Regions from separate parts of the Serratia sp. CoH_134_PS_4 genome, predicted to be linked through region 1. Evidence: predicted binding sites of a transcription regulator. Region 1 holds the regulator's gene; each other region holds the start of a gene.
What was found. The regulator CRP, encoded in region 1, controls carbon source genes, mostly activating them, when cyclic AMP is high. The targets are predictions, from matches to a motif close to ATGTGANNNNNNTCACAT.

Region 1 (7,101 bases):
GAATTTTGCCCTTGGCGAAAGGGCGTCAAACAGACCAATAACCATAACTGACGCCTGCGCATTTAACACGGAGTGAGCACCACTATGTCCGCCAAACATCCCGTTATCGCAGTGACCGGTTCTAGCGGAGCCGGCACTACCACGACCAGCGTGGCGTTCCGTAAAATCTTTCAGCAGCTGAATATCCGCGCCGCAGAGCTGGAAGGCGACAGTTTCCACCGCTATACCCGACCGGAAATGGACGCAGCTATCCGTAAAGCACGCGATCTCGGCCGTCATATCAGTTATTTCGGCCCCGAAGCCAACGACTTCGGCCTGCTGCAACAAAGCTTTCTCGACTACGGCAAGAACGGTACCGGCCGTTCACGCAAGTATCTGCATACCTACGATGAAGCGGTGCCCTATAACCAGGTTCCCGGTACCTTTACACCTTGGGAGCCTTTACCGGCACCGACTGACGTGCTGTTCTATGAAGGGCTACACGGCGGCGTAGTGACCGAACACAACGACGTGGCCAAACATGTCGACCTGTTGGTTGGCGTGGTGCCTATCGTGAATCTGGAATGGATTCAGAAGCTGATCCGCGATACCGGTGAACGCGGCCACTCCCGTGAAGCGGTGATGGACTCGGTGGTACGTTCGATGGAGGATTACATCAACTACATTACGCCGCAGTTCTCACGCACCCATATCAACTTCCAGCGGGTACCCACGGTCGACACGTCGAATCCGTTTGCCGCCAAGGCGATCCCTTCGCTGGACGAGAGCTTTGTGGTGATTCACTTCCGCGGCCTGGATCAAATCGACTTCCCTTATTTACTGGCGATGCTGCAGGGATCCTTTATCTCACACATCAATACGCTTGTGGTGCCGGGCGGCAAAATGGGGCTGGCGATGGAGCTGATCATGGCACCCTTGGTGCAGCGTCTGCTGGAAGGCAAAAAAATCGAATAAGTGGGTAGAGCGCGGCAGTCAGCCGCGCCTTTTCACCATTAGGCCACGTCGCGGATTTCAAAGCTGTGAGTCACGCTGGCGGCCTTACTCAGCATCAATGACACCGAGCAGTATTTCTCCGCCGAGAGATTCACCGCCCGCTCAACGATTTTGTCGCTCAGATCTTTACCGCTCACGATAAAGTGCAGGTTGATATGGGTGAACAGCCGCGGTGCTTCTTCACGTCGTTCAGAAGTCAGCTTGACCTCGCAATCACGCACATCATTACGCCCTTTTTGCAGGATCGACACCACATCGATAGCACTACAGCCCCCTACCGACATCAGCACCATTTCCATCGGGCTGGGCGCTTTGTCGCCCGCATTGCCGTCCATCAACACCTGATGGCCAGACGCGGATTCACCCAGAAACGTTAACCCTTCCACCCACTTAACTCTTGCCTGCATACTGGTCACTCCGGTTAATTTCTTAAAATCAGGGTACGCTTTCGCATAGAAACTGGCAACGGAACCTGATGCTAATCATGCTGAAGCGAGACAACACAAGACACCCGCCTCACTCTGTGCTACAAACAGAGCCGCAATAAATCTTTCCGGGACACTGATTTCAGGGAAACTCCCAGGGAAAGGCTCCTTTACCGGTATGTTAACAGAATGTAGCTTGCAGCTCTCCCGGCAAGTTAATATGCTAGAGCGACAGCGTATATTTATGACACGCCTCAAAATCTGCTGATAGCCACCATTAAAACAACGGCGACAACAGGTTTTACAGGGAACTCTGACCCCTGTGACACAAGGCAGCGATAACAACAGAGGATAACAGCGAATGGTTCTCGGCAAACCGCAAACAGACCCTACTCTCGAATGGTTCCTGTCTCATTGCCATATCCACAAATATCCATCCAAAAGTACGCTGATTCACCAAGGTGAAAAAGCCGAAACGCTTTACTACATCGTCAAAGGCTCCGTCGCGGTGCTGATTAAGGATGAAGAAGGTAAAGAGATGATTTTATCCTACCTTAACCAGGGGGATTTCATCGGCGAGCTTGGATTATTTGAAGAAGGTCAGGAGCGTAGCGCCTGGGTTAGGGCGAAGACCGCCTGCGAAGTGGCTGAAATTTCCTACAAGAAATTCCGCCAGTTAATTCAGGTCAACCCGGACATCCTGATGCGCCTGTCAGCCCAGATGGCAAACCGTCTGCAGATAACATCTGAGAAAGTGGGTAACCTCGCCTTCCTGGACGTTACAGGCCGTATCGCGCAAACACTGCTGAACCTGGCGAAACAACCTGATGCCATGACCCATCCTGATGGTATGCAGATTAAAATTACTCGTCAGGAAATTGGCCAAATCGTCGGTTGTTCACGTGAAACCGTTGGCCGTATTCTGAAAATGCTTGAAGATCAAAACCTGATCTCCGCCCACGGCAAAACCATTGTCGTTTACGGCACGCGTTAATCACTGAAAAAACGGCGCGATGATTCGCGCCGTTTTTTTATGCCCCAAGTCATCATGTGGCGCAGACTGATTTACCACCCGGAAGTCAACTATGCACTGCGGCAAACGCTGGTGCTGTGCCTGCCAGTGTTACTCGGCCTGTTGAGCGGCCAACTGCAATACGGCCTATTATTTTCCCTGGTTCCTGCCTGCTGCAATATTGCCGGGCTAGACACCCCTCACAAACGCTTCTTCAAACGTCTGATCGTCGGTGGCTCTCTATTTGCACTCAGCAGCCTGCTATTACAGCAAGCATTGCTTTGGCACTTGCCGTTGCCGGTGTTGATGCTTGGCCTGGCACTGCTTCTCGGCGTCAGCGGTGAAATAAGTCCGTTACATGCCCGCCTGTTGCCCGCCTCGCTGGTTGCCGCCATTTTCTCCCTCAGTATGGCCGGTACAGTTCCGCTTTGGCACGCACCGCTGCTATACGTCGTGGGTACCGCCTGGTACGGGCTGTTTACCTGGTTTTGGTTCACGCTGTGGAAAGAACAACCGATGCGCGAATCGCTCAATCAGCTCTATTTGGAACTGGCGGACTACTTTGAGGCCAAATATTCGCTGCTGACCCAGCATACCGATCCACAGACCGCATTACCGCCACTGTTGATACGCCAGCAAAAAGTGATGGATCTGATCACCCTGCTGTATCAGCAGCTTAACTTTCTACCGCACGCCAGTAACCTCGAACAAAAGCGCCTACAGCGTACTTTTCAGGTCGCACTGGATCTGCAGGAACACATTACCGTCAGTCTACATCTGCCGGAAGAAGTGCAAAAACTGGTGGAGCAAAGCCAGGCCGAAGCCATCATCCGCCGCAATGCACAGGTGATTGCCGGCCGGCTGCGCACGGTGGCACACGATATTCTCTATCACCAGCATTCTCAGCGTTTCAATATGGACAATGAACTGGCGGCGCTAGAGAAAGTGGCAGCGCAGCACCCGGATAACCCCGTTGGGCAGTTCTGTTACTACCATTTCAGCCGTATTGCTCGTCTGTTACGCACCCAACACCCGCTTTACCGACGCGATCTGATGGCCAATCAAAACCGTTTGCCGTTCTGGCCTGCGCTAGTTAGTTATCTGTCATTTAAATCCAACGCCCTGCGCAATGCGGCACGCCTGGGTGTCACACTCGCTGCCGGCAGTAGCCTCGGGATGATTTTCAACTTACCGAAGCCTTACTGGATACTGCTGACCATCATGCTGGTGAGCCAGAATGGCTACAACGCCACCCGGGTACGTATCCAGCACCGTGCGCTTGGCACCCTGGTTGGGCTGGTGCTCGCCGCCGGCCTGCTGCAACTGCAGTTGCCTGAGGCTGAAACGCTGAGCGTAATGCTGGTTATCACCCTGCTGGCCTACTTGGTCTCGCGTAAAAACTACGGGTTGGCAGTGATTGGTTTTACGGTAACGGCGGTCTACACCTTGCAATTACTGGCGCTAAACGGTACCCATTTTTTGGTTCCACGCCTGATCGATACCTTGATCGGTTGTGTGCTGGTGTTCGGCAGCACCATCTGGTTATGGCCACAGTGGCAAAGCGGTTTGCTGCGTAAGAACGCTCACCAAGCGCTGGAGAACGATCAACAGGCATTGCGTTTACTGTTGGAAGAGCAAGAGCCCGATCCCAGTGCGCTGGCCTATGCCCGCATGCAGGTCAATCAGTCACACAATGCGCTTTTCACCTCGCTTAATCAGGCAATGCAGGAGCCGGGGTTTGAATCGAGCTATCTGGCGGATATGCGCCTGTGGGTGACACACAGCCAGTTTATTGTTGAGCATCTTAATGCAATGACCATTCTGGCGCGTGAACACTATATGCTGACGCCAAAGCTGGCGGAGGAGTATCTGCAAACCTGTGAAATCGCGCTGCAAAGCTGTCAGCAGCGCCTGGAATACGACGGGCCGAGCAGCAACGCCATCATGCAGCCGCCGGATCTCCACCCAGAGATGCCGATTACCGAGATGGAACGCCACCTGCGACGCATTTTGTCGCACCTGAGTGTGATGCACACCATTTCGTCACTGGCCTGGCGCCAGCGTCCGCACCACGGCATCTGGCTGAAGCGTAAATTACGCGATCAATAAGGGCGCCGTAGGGCGCCCTTAGGTTGATGACATAGTGCTCTGTTGTTTAGTGGGAGGGGCGCGCCCCGTAATCCATGCGACGCATTAAGCGTTAATCACATCCTGCACGGCCAACTCAAACAGTGCCATACCCTCGTCAATATCCTGAATCTCTACCACCAGCGAAGGAGCAAAGCGGATCACATTTGGCCCGGCGTTAAGAATCATCAGCCCACGTGCAGCGGCAGCGGTCAGGAAGTCACGCGCTTTACCCTGATATTGCGGTGTCAGCTCAGCACCAATCAGCAGGCCCATGCCACGAATGTCGCTGAAGATACCGTACTTCTCGCCCACCTTCTTTAACGCCTGCACGTACAAACCATGGCGCAGTTCAATGCCGCTCAGCACCTCTGGCGTATTGATCACGTCCAGTGCGGCTTCTGCCACAGCACAGGCTAGCGGGTTGCCACCGTAGGTGGTGCCATGAGTGCCTACCTGCATTACCGACGCAATGTCTTCGGTGGTCAACATGGCGCTGACCGGGAAACCTCCACCGAGAGCTTTGGCTGTGGTAAGAATGTCCGGCGTCACACCATAATGCATGTAAGCGAACAGTTTGCCGCTGCGCCCCATACCGCTTTGTACTTCATCGAATACCAGTAGCGCCTGGTGCTTGTCGCAGAGTTCACGTACGCCTTTGAGGAATTCGGCATTTACCGGGGTAATACCGCCTTCACCCTGAATCGGTTCCATCACTACCGCACAGGTGTGGTCATCCATCACGGCTTTTACCGCGGCCAGATCGTTGAACGGCACGTGCACGATATCCGCAGGCTTCGGCCCAAAGCCGTCAGAATACTTGGCCTGCCCACCCACTGAGACGGTGAAGAGCGTACGACCGTGAAACGCGTTATAAAACGCGATGATTTTGGTTTTGTATGGACTATGCCGGGTAATCGCGTAATGGCGTGCCAGTTTGAAGGCCGCCTCATTGGCTTCCGCACCGGAGTTGGCGAAAAACACCCGATCGGCAAACGTGGCCTGGATCAATTTGGTGGCCAAGCGCAGCGCCGGTTCGTTCGTGAAGACGTTGCTGGTATGCCACAGGGTTTCACCCTGCTCTTTCAGCGCCGCCACCAGCGCCGGGTGGCAATGCCCCAACGCCGTCACCGCGATGCCACCGGAGAAATCGATGTACTCTTTCCCCTGTTGATCCCATACACGGCTGCCTTTACCGCGTACCGGCACGAACTGAGCAGGTGCATAAACAGGCAGGATAACCTGATCAAAGGTACTGCGGCTTACTGCGGATTTTTCGGTCATTATTGGGTCCACCCTAGGGGTTCTTCAGCGTAATCTTGATGATCAAGTGAAAATATAATCACAAAATATGCATAAAAAACCAATAAAGGGCAAACGCAAATCACCTTCCCGGCGAAAAAAAAGCTAACGGTTTAACTTTTAAGGAAATTATCCAGCAGTTGGTGCCCCTGTTCGCTGAGAATGCTCTCAGGATGGAACTGCACCCCTTCCAGCGCCAGCTGGCGGTGGCGAATGCCCATGATCTCATCGTGCACACCGTCGCGCTCACTCCAGGCCGTCACGTCAAAACAGTCCGGCAGCGTCGCGGCTTCAAGCACCAACGAGTGATAACGGGTCACCGTCAGCGGATTGAGCAACCCGTGAAAAACACCAGAATCAAAATGGCGGATCGCCGAGGTTTTGCCGTGCATGACTTCACGCGCCCGCACCACCTTAGCGCCAAAGGCCTGCCCCAGCGCCTGATGGCCCAGACAAACACCGAGGATCGGCAATTTACCGGCAAAATGACGGATGGCATCCAGCGAAATGCCGGCTTCGTTCGGCGTGCAGGGGCCGGGAGAAATCACTAAACGCTGCGGCGCCAGCCTTTCGATGTCGGCCAGTTGCAGCTCATCGTTGCGCTTTACCACCACCTCGGCGCCCAATTCGCAGAAGTACTGGTAAAGGTTATAGGTAAAAGAGTCGTAGTTATCGATCAACAGCAGCATAGTCTTTCCAACGGGCATCATCGTAGGGGGCAAATACCTTGCCCCAATTTACACGGGCGCAGTATACAACGCCCCTACAATACCGCCGCTACCGATAATTTCAGCTTACTTTTTGCGACCGCCCATAATCGAGCCCAGTACACCGCGCAAGATCTGACGGCCCAGATCGCGTGCCATGCTTTTGGCCGCAGTCTGGACAATGCCATCATGCTTGCCGCCGCGCGGGCCGGTAGAACCAAACAAGATTTCATTCAGCCCCCCCATCAAGCCGCCCCCCGCCTGCTGTTGTGCCTGAGGTTGCTGTGCAGACTGGCCTGCTTGCGGGGTGCCGACGGTAGAAAACCCCTGAGCCGACAGCTTTTCATAGGCCGACTCACGGTCAACCATATCTTCGTAACGCCCATACAACGGCGACTTATTGATCGCACTGTTGAGCCCTTCCGCCCCCAACATCCCCATTTTGGATTCCGGCGCGATCACCATCGCCCGCTCCACCACATTAGGACGCCCTTTTTCGTCGAGGAAAGAGACCAACGCCTCGCCAACGCCCAGC
Region 2 (7,101 bases), on a different contig from region 1:
CCAAGCTGCTGCGCCAGCTTTTTCAGCTCGGGCTGTTGCTGCAAGAAGTTGCCGTACTCCACCAGCCGCTGATAGTCACCGCGCTGCAAATGGCCTTTACTCATATCCCACAACCGCCCCGCGGCAGTGTCATTTTCCGACAATACCGGCTCTAGCGCGCCACTCAACGCCAGGCGTTCCTGCAATTCGGCCATCAGTTGTTCACGTTCCTGTTCCAATAACTGATGATGCATCATGGTAGCCTGCAGCGTCAGACTGATACGCCAGCGCTGTAGAAACAGGGTTTGGAAGCTGTCATCCAGCGGATGGTTAGGCAGATCCGCTGCATCCACCAGCGTGCGGGCCTGCTCATAGAAAGGAGAAACCAGTTGGCGCAGTAGGTCCAGGGTGTCATTAAGGTTATGAAAGAACTGGGTGTTGTTTTCTAATTGGCACTGTTGGTAGCGATAAAATTCCTGTGCCAGCGCGGGCGGTACCATGGCCTCATGAAGGCGTTCTTTGAGTTGCAGCTTCCAGCGCGGTAGATCGTTATCCAACGCTCGACGTATTGCGGGAAACTTTTTGAAGAAAACCGTTAGCTGCGGCGCGGCCAGCATGCCTATGATCATCTCCTCGATCAGCTCACCTTCGGTGATCGCTAACAGCAGATCGAGTGTTTCCAGACTGAGCATAATTACTGGCCGCGCATCTGCTGGTGCTGCTGTTTGATTTGTTCCGCCACTTGCAACAGGCTGGCTTCAATTTTTGCCAGGCCAGCCGCGGGGGTAAACAAGCAGGGCTGATGCTGACTGAACAATCGACGTTGCTCCGCCAGGCGCTGCGCCAGTGCGTCCATTTCATCCAGCATCGCCTGGGGTGTTCCGCCGGTCTGTATGCCGGGCAGGGCCAACAGTGAGGGCTGACGGCTAACATCCAACACGGTGAGATGCAGTTGTTCGTCTACTTCCAGATCAATTTGTTGTGCAAAGCCAATGCCATTGAGCTTAGCGCGTACGTCACCGCCTTTTTGCAGCCAGTTTTCCAGAACGCTATTTTCAATACTCAGATGGTTAACCTGAATATCATGCAGTTGCAGTGGTTTTTGCAGTAACAAGGTCAGGGCGCCGGTCCCAAGCGGTGTTGCCAGGGCATACTGCGGTTTCCTGCTGAACATGCCGCCTTTTTTTACTAAGGCGATCGCTCGGCTGTCACTCTGCTGTTGCTGATGCTGCACCCAACGGGTGTGAATCTGTTGAAGTTGAATCAATAACGTTTGCTGTTGATAGGCTGACTCGGTCAGCAACTGGTCAATTTGCTGTTGCAGCAGTTTCAATGAGGTGAGGTCGTGCCACAGGCAGTCTTTCAATAGCATCAGGTCAAGCGGAGCCACGGCATCGCGGCCGCTGAAGAAAGCACAGGCCTGTAACAGCCGAAGTGCTTTTTTCCACCGACGATCGGAGACATAAGGGGCGTGGTCTAATGCATCCAGCCGTTGGCGCAACTGGAAGATCAGTTCAAAGCACGTTTCTGGCAGCTTGATTTTGTCTATCTGTGGCTGCCATTGATGATACTCCTCGTCACTGATGCTCAGCGCTTCCGGCACCGGGTTTTCATTCTCGTTCTGACGACTGACCAGCAGTGAGCGGAAATTCTGTTTGTCCTGCACTTTATCCAACCACAGACGTATCAGCATACGGTCGTACAGGGCTTCCAGGCTGTTATCGGATTCCGGCAGTTCGTTAGAGGCCGTGACCAGCAATCTTAGTGGGATCGGCTCTTCCGCGTTACCGTTACGGAAGCGACGTTCGTTGATCGCCGTGAGTAACGTATTGAGGATCGCCGGGCCCGCTTTCCAGATCTCATCCAGGAACACGATTTCTGCCTCGGGCAGATAACCGGCGGTCAGGCGCTGATAGCGGCCTTCATCTTTTAATGCCTGGATAGACAATGGGCCGAACACTTCTTCTGGCGTTGAGAAACGCGTCATCAGATATTCAAATGAGCGCGCGCTGCGAAAGGCAAATTTTAACCGGCGTGCGATCAGGCTCTTGGCGATGCCGGGCGGGCCAAGCAGAAACACGCTTTCACCGCTTAGCGCTGCCAGCAAACACAGGCGAATTGCTTCCTGTCGTTCATAAAGGCCGCTCTCAAGCGCGTTGCTGAGGCGGGATATCCGTTCTGCCAGAAGTGATGATGGCGCCATATTATTGCCGTGTTGTCCGAGAGTTAGCCAATCTTGGTGGATAATCCGATGATAAACCACCATTATTTTTAATGGTATAGCTTGTTGATTAGTAAAATCTTTCTATTATCAAAAGAGCGGCTGGTTCACATTTTGTTTATTTTTAGGGTCTGATATAAGAGTAGGCAAGCAGTATAAATCGTGCATACTGTGCGCCTTTTAGTGGGCGTAACGGATCTTAGAGCCCGTATCTCTGGCTGATGCGGATGCATCGCTAACGGATGTTCTAATAAAGAAACGAATTATGAGCACAGAGCATAAACAGTCTTTATCGGCGGTAACCCTTGCAGCAATTGGGGTCGTTTACGGTGATATCGGCACCAGCCCTCTCTATACTCTCAGAGAGTGTTTCTCCGGCCATTATGGCTTCGATGTTCGTCCAGACGTTGTTTTCGGCTTCCTGTCACTGATTTTCTGGATGCTGATCGTCATTGTTTCCCTGAAATACCTTACCTACGTCATGCGAGCGGATAACGCCGGTGAAGGCGGTATTCTGACGTTGATGTCATTGGCTGGGCGCCACACGTCGGCGCGCACCACCGCTATATTGGTGATTCTGGGCCTGATTGGTGGCAGCTTCTTCTATGGCGAGGTGGTAATCACGCCAGCAATATCGGTGATGTCGGCGATAGAAGGGCTGGAAATTGCAGCCCCGTCGCTTGATCCCTATATCGTTCCGCTGTCTATCTTGGTGCTGACGGTGCTGTTTGCCATTCAGAAGCACGGTACGGGGAGCGTCGGTAAGCTGTTTGCGCCAGTGATGTTACTGTGGTTTATCGTGCTGGCTGTGTTGGGTGCACGTAGCATTATGGCCAACCCAGAAGTGCTGCAGGCGTTAAACCCGAAATGGGCGCTGAACTTCTTTATTGAATATAAGAAGGTTTCGTTCTTTGCGCTGGGGGCGGTAGTGCTGTCGATCACCGGTGTCGAGGCGTTGTACGCCGACATGGGGCACTTTGGTAAATTCCCTATCCGCCTGGCCTGGTTCACCGTCGTGTTGCCTTCACTGGTGCTGAACTATTTCGGCCAAGGTGCGCTGCTACTGAAAAACCCTGAGGCCATCAAGAACCCATTCTTCCTGTTAGCCCCGGACTGGGCGCTGATCCCGTTATTGATCCTGGCGACGCTGGCCACGGTTATCGCCTCTCAGGCGGTGATCTCCGGCGTATTCTCACTGACGCGTCAGGCAGTACGTCTGGGTTACCTGTCACCGATGCGCATTATTCATACGTCGGAAATGGAGTCGGGCCAAATTTACATTCCGGTGATCAACTGGACACTGTATATCGCGGTGGTATTGGTGATTGTCGGGTTTGAACACTCCAGTAATTTGGCCGCGGCATACGGTATTGCCGTAACTGGGACCATGGTACTGACCAGTATTCTGGTGACCTCCGTGGCGATCAAAAACTGGCATTGGAACCGCTTCTTCGCGGTGGGCATTCTGGTCATCCTGCTGATTATTGACGTGCCGATGTTCGCTGCAAACGCCTTGAAGCTGTTCTCTGGCGGTTGGCTGCCGCTGCTGCTGGCGCTGGTGATGTTCATCATCATGACAACCTGGAAAAGCGAACGCTTTCGCTTACTGCGTCGCATGCATGAGCACGGTAATTCCCTTGAGGCGATGATTGCTTCATTGGAGAAATCACCGCCGGTGCGTGTGCCTGGTACTGCGGTATTTATGTCGCGTGCCATCAACGTGATTCCTTTTGCCCTGCTGCATAACCTGAAGCACAACAAGGTGCTGCATGAGCGGGTGGTGCTGTTGACGCTGCGTACTGAGGATGCGCCTTACGTACATAACGTACGCCGGGTGACTATCGAGCAACTGTCACCGACCTTCTGGCGGGTGGTGGCCAGCTATGGCTGGCGCGAAACGCCGAACGTTGAGGAGGTGTTCCACCGCTGCGGGCTGGAAGGGCTGCCATGCAGGATGACGGAAACCTCGTTCTTTATGTCGCACGAGTCGCTGATTCTCACTAAACGCCCCTGGTATTTGTTCCTGCGTGGCAAGTTGTTTATCGCATTGAGCCGTAATGCGCTGCGCGCGCCAGACCAGTTTGAGATCCCACCGAATCGGGTGATCGAACTCGGCACCCAGGTCGAGATTTAACTCTCCCTCAAGGGCTCAGCAATCGCTGGGCCCTTTCTGTTGATGTTCTCGGTAACACGAGCGAAACGTTTCGATAATGATCACATTTCTGCATTATCCCGGTTGCCTTCTCCTGACGTTTTTTTAAACTCCAGACACAAGCGAAACGTTTCGCTGGCGGAATGAGAAAAAGAAAATGAAAAAAGGCGTGCTGCTGAATGCTGATGTCTCTGCCGTGGTTTCGCGCCTCGGCCATACCGATCAGATCGCCATTTGCGATGCGGGGTTGCCTATTCCAGCGGCAACGCAGCGTATCGATCTGGCGCTGACGCAGGGAGTGCCGACGTTTTTACAGGTGCTCGAGGTGGTGACTCAGGAGATGCAGGTAGAAAGCGTCATTCTGGCAGAAGAGATCATCAAACAAAATCCGCCGCTCCACAACGCATTGTTGGCTCAACTGACCAAACTCGGCCAACACCAGGGCAATACCATTAGCGTGAGCTATATCAGTCACCGTGCCTTCAAAGCGCAAACTGAACACAGCCGGGCGGTGATCCGCAGCGGGGAATGCTCGCCATACGCGAATGTGATCCTCTGTGCCGGCGTAACTTTCTGAGGCGTCTATGCAACCTTTACTGCAACTGAAAGGGATCGATAAAGCCTTTCCCGGCGTGAAGGCGCTTTCCGGCGCTGCGCTCAGCGTTTATCCCGGCAAGGTGATGGCGCTGGTGGGGGAAAACGGTGCGGGAAAATCCACCATGATGAAAGTGCTGACCGGCATTTATAACAAAGACGCCGGCAGTCAGTATTTTCTCGGTAAAGAAGTGGCGTTCAACGGCCCGAAGGATTCGCAGGAAGCGGGTATAGGTATCATCCATCAGGAACTTAATCTGATCCCGCAATTGACGATTGCGGAGAACATCTTTCTCGGGCGTGAGTTTGTCAACCGTATCGGCCGCATCGACTGGAAACGCATGTATGCCGAAGCCGACAAACTGCTGGCGCGGTTGAACCTGAGTTACAGCAGTCACCGGCTGGTGGGTGAACTGTCGATTGGCGATCAGCAGATGGTGGAAATCGCCAAGGTGCTGAGCTTCGAATCGAAGGTCATCATCATGGATGAGCCAACGGATGCGTTGACCGACACCGAAACCGCTTCTTTATTTAAAGTGATCAACGAACTTAAGGCCGAAGGGCGAGGCATTGTTTACATTTCGCACCGGCTGAAAGAGATTTTTGAAATTTGCGATGACGTTACGGTATTTCGTGATGGGCAGTTCATCGCCGAACGACCGGTCAGCGAGCTGCAGGAAGATTCGCTGATAGAAATGATGGTAGGCCGCAAGCTGGAAGAACAATATCCGCGTTTGAATCAGCCGCGTGGTGAAAAAAGGCTGGAAGTCAGCCAGGTCTCTGGCCCGGGCGTGCATGACGTCAGCTTTACGTTGTACCGCGGCGAAATACTTGGTGTTGCCGGGTTGATGGGCGCTGGGCGTACCGAGTTGATGAAAATTCTCTACGGCGCCGCACCGCGTAAAGCCGGTACCGTCAAACTCGACGGGCATGAGGTGGTCACCCATTCTCCACAGGATGGCTTGGCAAACGGCATTGTGTATATCTCCGAAGACCGTAAGCGCGATGGCCTGGTGTTGGGGATGTCAGTGAAGGAAAACATGTCGCTGACTGCGCTGCGTTATTTCAGCCGTGCCGGTGGCAGTCTGAAACAGGCCGAAGAACAGCAGGCGGTGGGCGATTTCATCCGCTTGTTCAATATCAAGACACCGTCGATGGAACAGCCGATAGGCCTGCTCTCCGGCGGCAACCAGCAGAAAGTGGCAATTGCCCGCGGCCTGATGACGCGGCCAAAGGTGTTGATCCTCGATGAACCAACGCGGGGGGTCGACGTCGGTGCCAAAAAAGAAATCTATCAGTTAATCAACCAGTTCAAGCAGGAAGGGTTGAGCATCATTCTGGTGTCGTCGGAAATGCCGGAGGTTATGGGCATGAGTGACCGTATTCTGGTCATGCACGAAGGACATCTCAGCGGCGAGTTCCCGATTGAACAGGCCACCCAGGAAGCGTTGATGGCTGCGGCTGTTGGCAAGCAATACGGCGTAAAGCAGGAGTAATCAGATATGAGTTCCCAGAGTGTGGCAAAACGCTGGTTCAGTAAAGAGTGGCTGTTAGAGCAAAAATCACTGATTGCTCTGCTGGTGCTGATCGCCGTGGTTTCTTCAATGAGCCCTAATTTCTTCACGGTAAACAACCTGTTCAATATTCTGCAGCAAACGTCGGTGAACGCCATTATGGCGGTAGGGATGACATTAGTGATCCTCACTTCCGGCATTGATTTGTCGGTAGGATCGTTGCTGGCATTGACTGGCGCAGTGGCGGCGTCGATCGTCGGTTTTGAAATTAACGCGGTGGTTGCCGTCGCGGCGGCATTGGCATTGGGTGCGGCAGTGGGCGCCTGTACCGGGGTGATCGTTGCCAAAGGCAAGGTTCAGGCATTTATTGCCACCCTGGTCATGATGCTGTTGTTGCGCGGGGTCACCATGGTGTACACCAACGGCAGCCCGGTGAATACCGGCTTTACCGACGTGGCGGATACTTTCGGCTGGTTCGGCATCGGCCGCCCATTGGGGGTTCCAACCCCGATCTGGATCATGGCGATCGTATTTATCGCTGCCTGGTACATGCTGCACCATACCCGTTTGGGCCGTTATATTTATGCCCTGGGCGGTAACGAAGCGGCGACCCGCCTGTCCGGTATCAGCGTCGATAAAGT
Region 3 (7,101 bases), on a different contig from region 1:
GAATTACCGGGAGGGTGGCAGCGAGTACCAGTTGATTATCCGGCAGGGAACGGGAACGACGCAGATCACCGTTGATGGTGAAGAACAGCCGGAGGCCGTAATAACGCTGGTAGACGACGGGAAAATCCATCACGTGGACGTCATGCTGGGGCAGTAAAACCAAGGGCGCGGTGAATGACCGCGCCCAATACCTTTACGTCGTTATTTACGCGCCAACAACAGACCCAGCACCAATCCGACCGTCGCCCCAATGCCGACACTGTGCCATGGTTTTTCACGCACATAGCCGTCAGTGCGGCAAACCGCGTCCTTGGCACGCGCATAGTAGGATTCGGTAGAGTCAGTCAGCCGTGACTTGACCTCACTCAACGCCTCTTCGGCATGGGCTTTAATGTCGATGTAGGCCTGATCGGCGCGATCGCCGGAGTACTTCAACACTTCTTCCAGCGTGTCGCTCAGCATTCTCAGATCGTCGTCGAGCGTGGTTTGATCTGCATCCGTATTTCTCGCCATGTTAAGTTCTCCGTATTTAAAAAATGAAGCGGCCCTTAACTATAGACAAGGATAGCCGCTCCCCGCCATCAGACTATTGGCTAAAATTAGAACACCAGCTGGACCTTGGCGGCCAGGCGCTTATCGCCGGCGAATGCCAGAGCTTGTTCCAGTTGCTGATTGTTAAACTCAGCGGAGAGCAGCGGCAACGGATTGATCGTCCCGTCGGACAACCAGGCAACCGCGATATCAAACTCTTCAACAAAACGGAATGAGCCCAGCAAATTCAACTCTTTGGCGATCAGCAGCATCAGTGGAAAATCAGGGAAACTGCCGCCCATGCCCACTTGCACGACCGTCCCCTTGGCACGGGTGACCTCCAGACAGCGCAACAGGGATAACGGATGGCCGGAAACTTCAAACGCGATGTCAAAATAGCCTTTTTCCTGTTGGTAACGGCTAAAATCGTCATTGCTTGCATGCATGCAGATAGACGCCCCCATCTCACGGGCGATATCCAGGCAACGTGGGCTAAGATCGGCACAAACAATTTCGCTGGCGCCCAGTGCCTTCAATGCAGCCACCAGTAAGCACCCGATCGGCCCTACGCCGGAAACAAACACCCTTTTGCCGTTTACCTCCCCTGGCTGTTTTGCGGCATGAATCGCGACGGCCAAAGGTTCAGCAAACACCATAACCTTCTCATCGCGATCGGCGTCAAAGGCAATGCACTGCGCACTATCAACCACTTTGTATTGGGTGAAGGCACCATCCACATGGGGAAAATACATGGCGCTGCCGAAGAAACGCATATGGGTACACTGGTTTTGCTGGTTCGCCTGGCAATATTTGCACTGCCCGCAGGGTTTGCTGGGGTTCAACGCCACCTTTTGGCCAACAGCCAGTCGCGCAGTATCACTGGCCACCACCTCACCAATCACCTCATGGCCAAGCACCATCGGCTGGCGCACTTGAAAGCTGCCAACCTTGCCTTCTTGGTAGTAATGCAGGTCTGACCCACAGATACCACCACGCGTGATTTTCACCAGCGTGCCCGTCCCTTGGTATTCCACCTCCTGCTCCACCACTGCGACGTCATATTTGCCTTTAACCACGCAGGATTGGGTTTGAATTTTCATCATTATTTTCCATTAAACTGGCGGTTATACCGCAGCGGACATGCCGCCATCGACAAACAGCAGGTGGCCATTAACAAAATCGGATGCCTTTGATGACAAGAATACGGCGGCACCAATCAATTCCTGCGGATCACCCCAACGGGCAGCCGGAGTGCGTTTGGTCAGCCACGCGGTAAACTCCGCATTGTCCGCCAGCGCCTGGGTCATTTCCGTTTTGAAGTAGCCCGGAGCAATGCCATTTACCTGAATGTTATAGCGCGCCAGCTCTACACACATGCCACGCGTCAACATTTTTACCGCCCCCTTTGACGCGGCATAGGGTGTAATGGTGTCGCGGCCCAGTTCGCTCTGCATTGAGCCAATATTGATGATTTTTCCGCTTTGGCGCTGCACCATATGGCGCGCCACGGCTTGCGAGACCATAAAGACCGCTTTTTGATTGACGGCAATAATCTCGTCCCACTCTTTTTCCGGGAACTCGGTAAACGGATGACGGCGCTGAATGCCCGCATTGTTGATCAGCACATCGATTCCACCGCCCTCTGCCTCGATTTGCTCAATAGCAGCATGAATGGCCTGAGAGTCGGTCACGTCAAAGGCCGCGGCGTCGGCGCGGAAACCTTCGCGTCGCAACGCTTCAACCGCACGCTGTGCATTTTCCTGAGTGGTCGCATTGACCAGAATATGGGCACCATACTGCGCCAGCCCACGAGCCAGCAGAAAGCCAATGCCCCGAGAAGCGCCGGTAATCAGTATTTTTTTATTATCCAGTGAAAACAAGTTGTTCATAACGCACCCCGGCCATGTCATTCAGAAAGAACAGGCGTCTATCTCAGCGGATCGCTGCCAGCAAAAATGTGATTAAGATCACTTAAAACAGTGTTACTAAAACCTGTTACCTTTAACGTGAAGCTACGCATTCCGCCGAGAAAACATATCAACATAGTTTATTGAAAAATATAGTTTTTATACTTTATGAGGCGGATTGTTATCGCCAGATCGATTTGTTAACATGACATCATGCGGGCTCTTTCCGCCTCCCCAGCTAAGGCATCAGAATGAAGAACCAACGCGTCACGCTGCAGGATATTGCGCTGCTCGCCGGTGTGACAAAAATGACCGTCAGCCGCTATCTGCGCACGCCAGAAAAGGTGGCAGCAGAAACCGCCGCGAAAATTGCCCAAGTGATGAAAGAGGTTAATTTCACCGACAGCGATGAAGCGCGCTCAACGCAAAAACCGCGTATAGGCGTCCTGATCCCTTCGTTCAACAATCAGATTTTTGCCGACCTGTTAGCCGGTATCGAATCCATTACGCTGGAACACGGTTATCAGACCCTGGTGGTGAACTATGATTACAGCCGCCAACGAGAGGAAGAGCATATCGTCCAACTGCTGGCCTACCCCATCGCGGGGCTGATTCTTACAGATTCTGAGCACACATTACGGGCAGAGAAATACTTGGCGGCAGCAAAAATCCCGGTAGCGCAGGTGATGGATCTTGAAGCCCCGGAGGGGCGGATTGCCGTGGGGTTCGATAACTATCAGGCCGGTTATGACATGACAGAAGCGCTGCTTGCCAGCGGAAAACGTCAGGTGGTTTATTTTGGTGCCATGTCTGATGCCCGCGATAACAAGCGCTTTCAAGGCTATTGCCAGGCGATGGAAAACCAAGGGTTAGCGCCGCGTCAAATCACACCGCATCGGGTGTCGTCTGTCAGTGTGGGTTCCGATATGCTGGCGATGGCCCGTCAACTCTATCCTGATTTGGACGGTATCTTATGCACCAATGACGATCTGGCCGTTGGCGTGTTGCAGGCGTGTCTCCGGCTCGGGTTACAAGTTCCACAGGACGTCGCCCTATCAGGTTTTCACGGTTTGGATATCGGCAAAGCCACCACGCCGGGCATCGCCAGCGTGATCACACCAAGGTTTGATATGGGTAAAGTCGCTACGGAGATCTTGCTCAAACGCATAAAAGGGCTACCCTGCATTGAGCGCGTGGACCTGCACTACCGCATTTCCCTCGGCGGTACCATTTGAATCAGCGGTTAACATTCTCGGTAACAACAGCGGTCGCTTTGGTTTTCTCATTGCGTGCCGCCAACCACAAGCCGCTGTTTTTCATCGCGTAACCGAACACCAGCCCAACCAGTAAAGACAGGGTCACCAACGGCCAGTCACCGCCACCAGCAAAGGTCGCGCAAGCGCCAATGAAGGTACCAGGCACGAACCCCAGCCACTGTTGCTTTGCCTGAATGCACATCAAAAAAGCCACCACGCCGGTCAGCAGATAACCGAGCATACTCCAGCCTGGAGCGAGCTCACTGCCGTGAATGATCGCCATAGCCCAAAAGACGCCGCTGCAACTGGTCAATGTGCTGATTAACAACCCTTTTAATCCCCCCTGCGGGCAGGCGAAATAGGCTGTGCAGCCGAGAAAACCGGCCCAGCTGATTAACCCCAGGCTCACCGCAACCCATCCCCAAACGCCAGAGAGGATCCCGGTAGTCAAAGCAATGGCAAAAATAACGTTCATAAACCGACCCGCTGAAAAGGAAGCGCGCAGTTTACGCGAAAATCGGCAAAAATATATGATGGGCATCACATAAAATATGTAATGAGAAACATGGTAATTACAGAACTGAGGAATTTGTCACAAAAAAAACCAGCGTGGCAAGCACGCTGGAAATGACACACAACAACACCAGGGAAATCGTTTACCAGATTCACTCACGCCCAAATGAGATCGGGCGCTGAAATCTCAGCGTGGGAAGCCCGCGCGGGTCACCATGAGGCTTAACATTAAGCACACCACGGCACTGACCAGGAATAACAGGTTGACCGCCAGATGCAAGCTGGCATGGTCGATCACTACCCCCAACAGGATAGGGATCCAGTTGGCGATATAAGCAATAACGTAAAACAGCGAAATCAGTCTTGCATGGCTTGCCTTCGGTGAAATCAGATTCACCAATGTGGCACTGCCGACAAAGATAGCCCCGTAGGCATAACCCGCAATCACCATACCGGCACTGGCCAGACCCAACGAATGAATCTGTATGGCTTCGGCGAACACCACGACTGACAGCGCTTGCGCCAGGCAGCCAAACATCAGCGAGTGACGAGCATTAACGCGGCGGCTCAGGATCTGGCTAATACCGGCAATCACCAGATAAACCGCGATCACATACCCATAAACACCACGGCTATGCATACCCAACAGCTTTTCCGACACGCTTGGGCCAATCGCCAGAATGCTGGCAGCCACAGCCCAACAGATAAACAGCGCACCGGCACACAGGAAGAACTTGCCCCCTGTCGCTCGCAAGCCATCTCCCAGAGAACTCTTTTCCGTTTCGGCCCCTGTTTCTACGGCTCCATTCAGGGGGACAACCGGAGCAATAGCGGGCCATTTGAGCATCACACCTAACGCAGCGATTGCCGCCACCGCCATAATGATAATGAACGGCAATGAGGTGGTATGGAACCCAGTTTGCAACGCAACGCCGCTGAAAATCGGCCCTAATGCCAGACCGGTGGTAAAAGACAATGTCGCAATCAGTGCCGCATTTTTACCGCCGTCTTTCGGCCCAAAACGCACCAGCGCAATATTCGCGGCCCCGGTCAGGGCGCCGGTACCAATACCGGCCAGCAAACGCGCCATAAACATCATCAGGAACGAATCGGCCATCGAGAATAACAAGGCCCCCGCCAGTACCACCAGCAGCGCAGGAACAATCATGCTGCGCAGGTCCTTCACTTTGCCGGCCATATTGCCCACGCCGAACAATGAGATCAGCACACCCGCAGCATAGGCACCATAAATGACTGTCAGGCTGACCGAGCTTAATGCCAACTCATGTTGATAAAGCGGATAAAGCGGCGTCGGCGCACTGCTGTTGAGCAATGCAGACATTAATGCCAAGGCTAGAAACAATAAGATGGCAAAATGTGACTCGCCCGAATTCGCTTGAGCTGCTTTATCAACAGCCACCCCTTCAGACATTTTTCTCTCCCGAAACAATCTGGATAAACACTAAGCCCTGAAAACCAAACTCATCAGGAAACGCGTTTATCATACCGTTCGGGTATAACCGTAAAAATAGCCAAGAATGCATCATAGTGATTCATTAATGCATTCGCGCTGGCAATACTCGCTGGTCTTTATGAAAGAAACGGGCAGAAAGTGGTTACACCGCCTCCGCTTTTTGGACCTTCGCGGGAGCACGTTTCAAAATAGCCAGCGCACCAGAAAGGATAATCAATGCCATGCCCCCGGCGGCAATGTAAGACAGTTTTTCGCCGAACAGCACATAACCGAGCAAGGTGGAAAAGATGATGGTGCTATAGGAAAGAATGCTAACGATGACCGCATTACCGCTGCCATAGGCGCGAGTCATGGTAATTTGCCCCAGGCTGCCGAATACGCCGATGGCACAGACACACAGTATCATCGCGCTATCCAACGCCGTGAACCCCACCACTGACGTCATTACGCCACCGACCAGCGTGCCCACCAGTGAGAAGTAAAATACCACTCGCAGTTCGGGTTCCCCGCTACGTACCAATTTGCCGACGTTAAAATAGGCCAATGCTGTGAGCAGGCCAGAAAACAGGCCGATCAGGGTCGCCGCATACTCGCCGTTCGGCGCGTCAGGGCGCAATAACACCAAAATGCCGATGAATCCCAGCAGTACCGAGAACAACAGTTTTCCGGTTAACTGACCTTTGGAAGTAACAAAGGCAATCGCCGATTGAAAAATCGGGTTGGTGTAACCCAGCGTAGTGGCGGTGGCGATCGGCAGATGGATCAATGAATAGAAACCGCAGTACATCGCCGCATTACCGATAGCCGCACGTTTCATATGCAGGCCCAGATGCTGGGTACGAAAACCCAGGTTTTTAATATGAATCAGCGCGGCAACGATCAGGACGTTAATGACGGAACGGTAAAAAATGATGTCGAAAAAGCCAACTTTGGCCGAAGCCAATTTGATGCTGGCCCCCATCAGCGCAAAGAACCCGCTGGCGACAACCATCCATAAAGCAACCATGATTTCCTCAGAATGCAGCCCAAACAGGCTGCAAAAAATAATCTATACCCGTAGATTCCAAGCTGCAGCCAGGTAAAGCGGCAACTTGAAAGACGACACCGGCATTATTCGGCGGCTTTTACCGTCAGCGGTTTATTGTCTGCGCAGGCAAAGAACACCAGCATTTCAGCACCTTTATCACCCGATACCCCCTGATGAACAATATCTACCGTGTCGGTAAAAGAGTCACCCTGTTTAAAGGTGTGCTTCACGCCGGTTTTCTTTACCGTCAGCGAAACGCTCCCCCCTGTCATATACACTGCGCTGATGCACGGGTGAGTATGCCAGGCCAGCACCTTGTTCGGCTCAACGGTGACCTTCAACATGGTGATCTGCGGAGCGCCGGCAGGATAATGCTGATAGGGCGACCCCTCC

Region 2: the regulator CRP is predicted to act here: its motif matches at 4,403-4,420, upstream of rbsD (D-ribose pyranase).
Region 3: the regulator CRP is predicted to act here: its motif matches at 2,487-2,504, upstream of idnO (gluconate 5-dehydrogenase).

Annotation. Positions count from the first base shown of each region.
Region 1 is NZ_JBXWKI010000009.1:45,849-52,949, forward strand. Features, by position in the region: gene AC2FCQ_RS15325 (phosphoribulokinase) at 85-954, shown strand; gene AC2FCQ_RS15330 (OsmC family protein) at 993-1,400, opposite strand; gene crp (cAMP-activated global transcriptional regulator CRP) at 1,780-2,412, shown strand; gene AC2FCQ_RS15340 (YccS/YhfK family putative transporter) at 2,467-4,539, shown strand; gene argD (bifunctional acetylornithine/succinyldiaminopimelate transaminase) at 4,624-5,841, opposite strand; gene AC2FCQ_RS15350 (aminodeoxychorismate synthase component II) at 5,973-6,548, opposite strand; gene AC2FCQ_RS15355 (helicase HerA-like domain-containing protein) at 6,654-7,101, opposite strand, start outside.
Region 2 is NZ_JBXWKI010000007.1:277,185-284,285, forward strand. Features, by position in the region: gene viaA (ATPase RavA stimulator ViaA) at 1-671, opposite strand, end outside; gene ravA (ATPase RavA) at 674-2,182, opposite strand; gene kup (low affinity potassium transporter Kup) at 2,466-4,334, shown strand; gene rbsD (D-ribose pyranase) at 4,510-4,929, shown strand; gene rbsA (ribose ABC transporter ATP-binding protein RbsA) at 4,937-6,442, shown strand; gene rbsC (ribose ABC transporter permease) at 6,449-7,101, shown strand, end outside.
Region 3 is NZ_JBXWKI010000002.1:130,641-137,741, forward strand. Features, by position in the region: gene AC2FCQ_RS05885 (glycoside hydrolase family 94 protein) at 1-157, shown strand, start outside; gene elaB (stress response protein ElaB) at 202-513, opposite strand; gene idnD (L-idonate 5-dehydrogenase) at 600-1,631, opposite strand; gene idnO (gluconate 5-dehydrogenase) at 1,656-2,420, opposite strand; gene AC2FCQ_RS05905 (substrate-binding domain-containing protein) at 2,690-3,673, shown strand; gene AC2FCQ_RS05910 (DUF1097 domain-containing protein) at 3,675-4,169, opposite strand; gene AC2FCQ_RS05915 (MFS transporter) at 4,395-5,639, opposite strand; gene AC2FCQ_RS05920 (DMT family transporter) at 5,824-6,687, opposite strand; gene AC2FCQ_RS05925 (cupin domain-containing protein) at 6,792-7,101, opposite strand, start outside.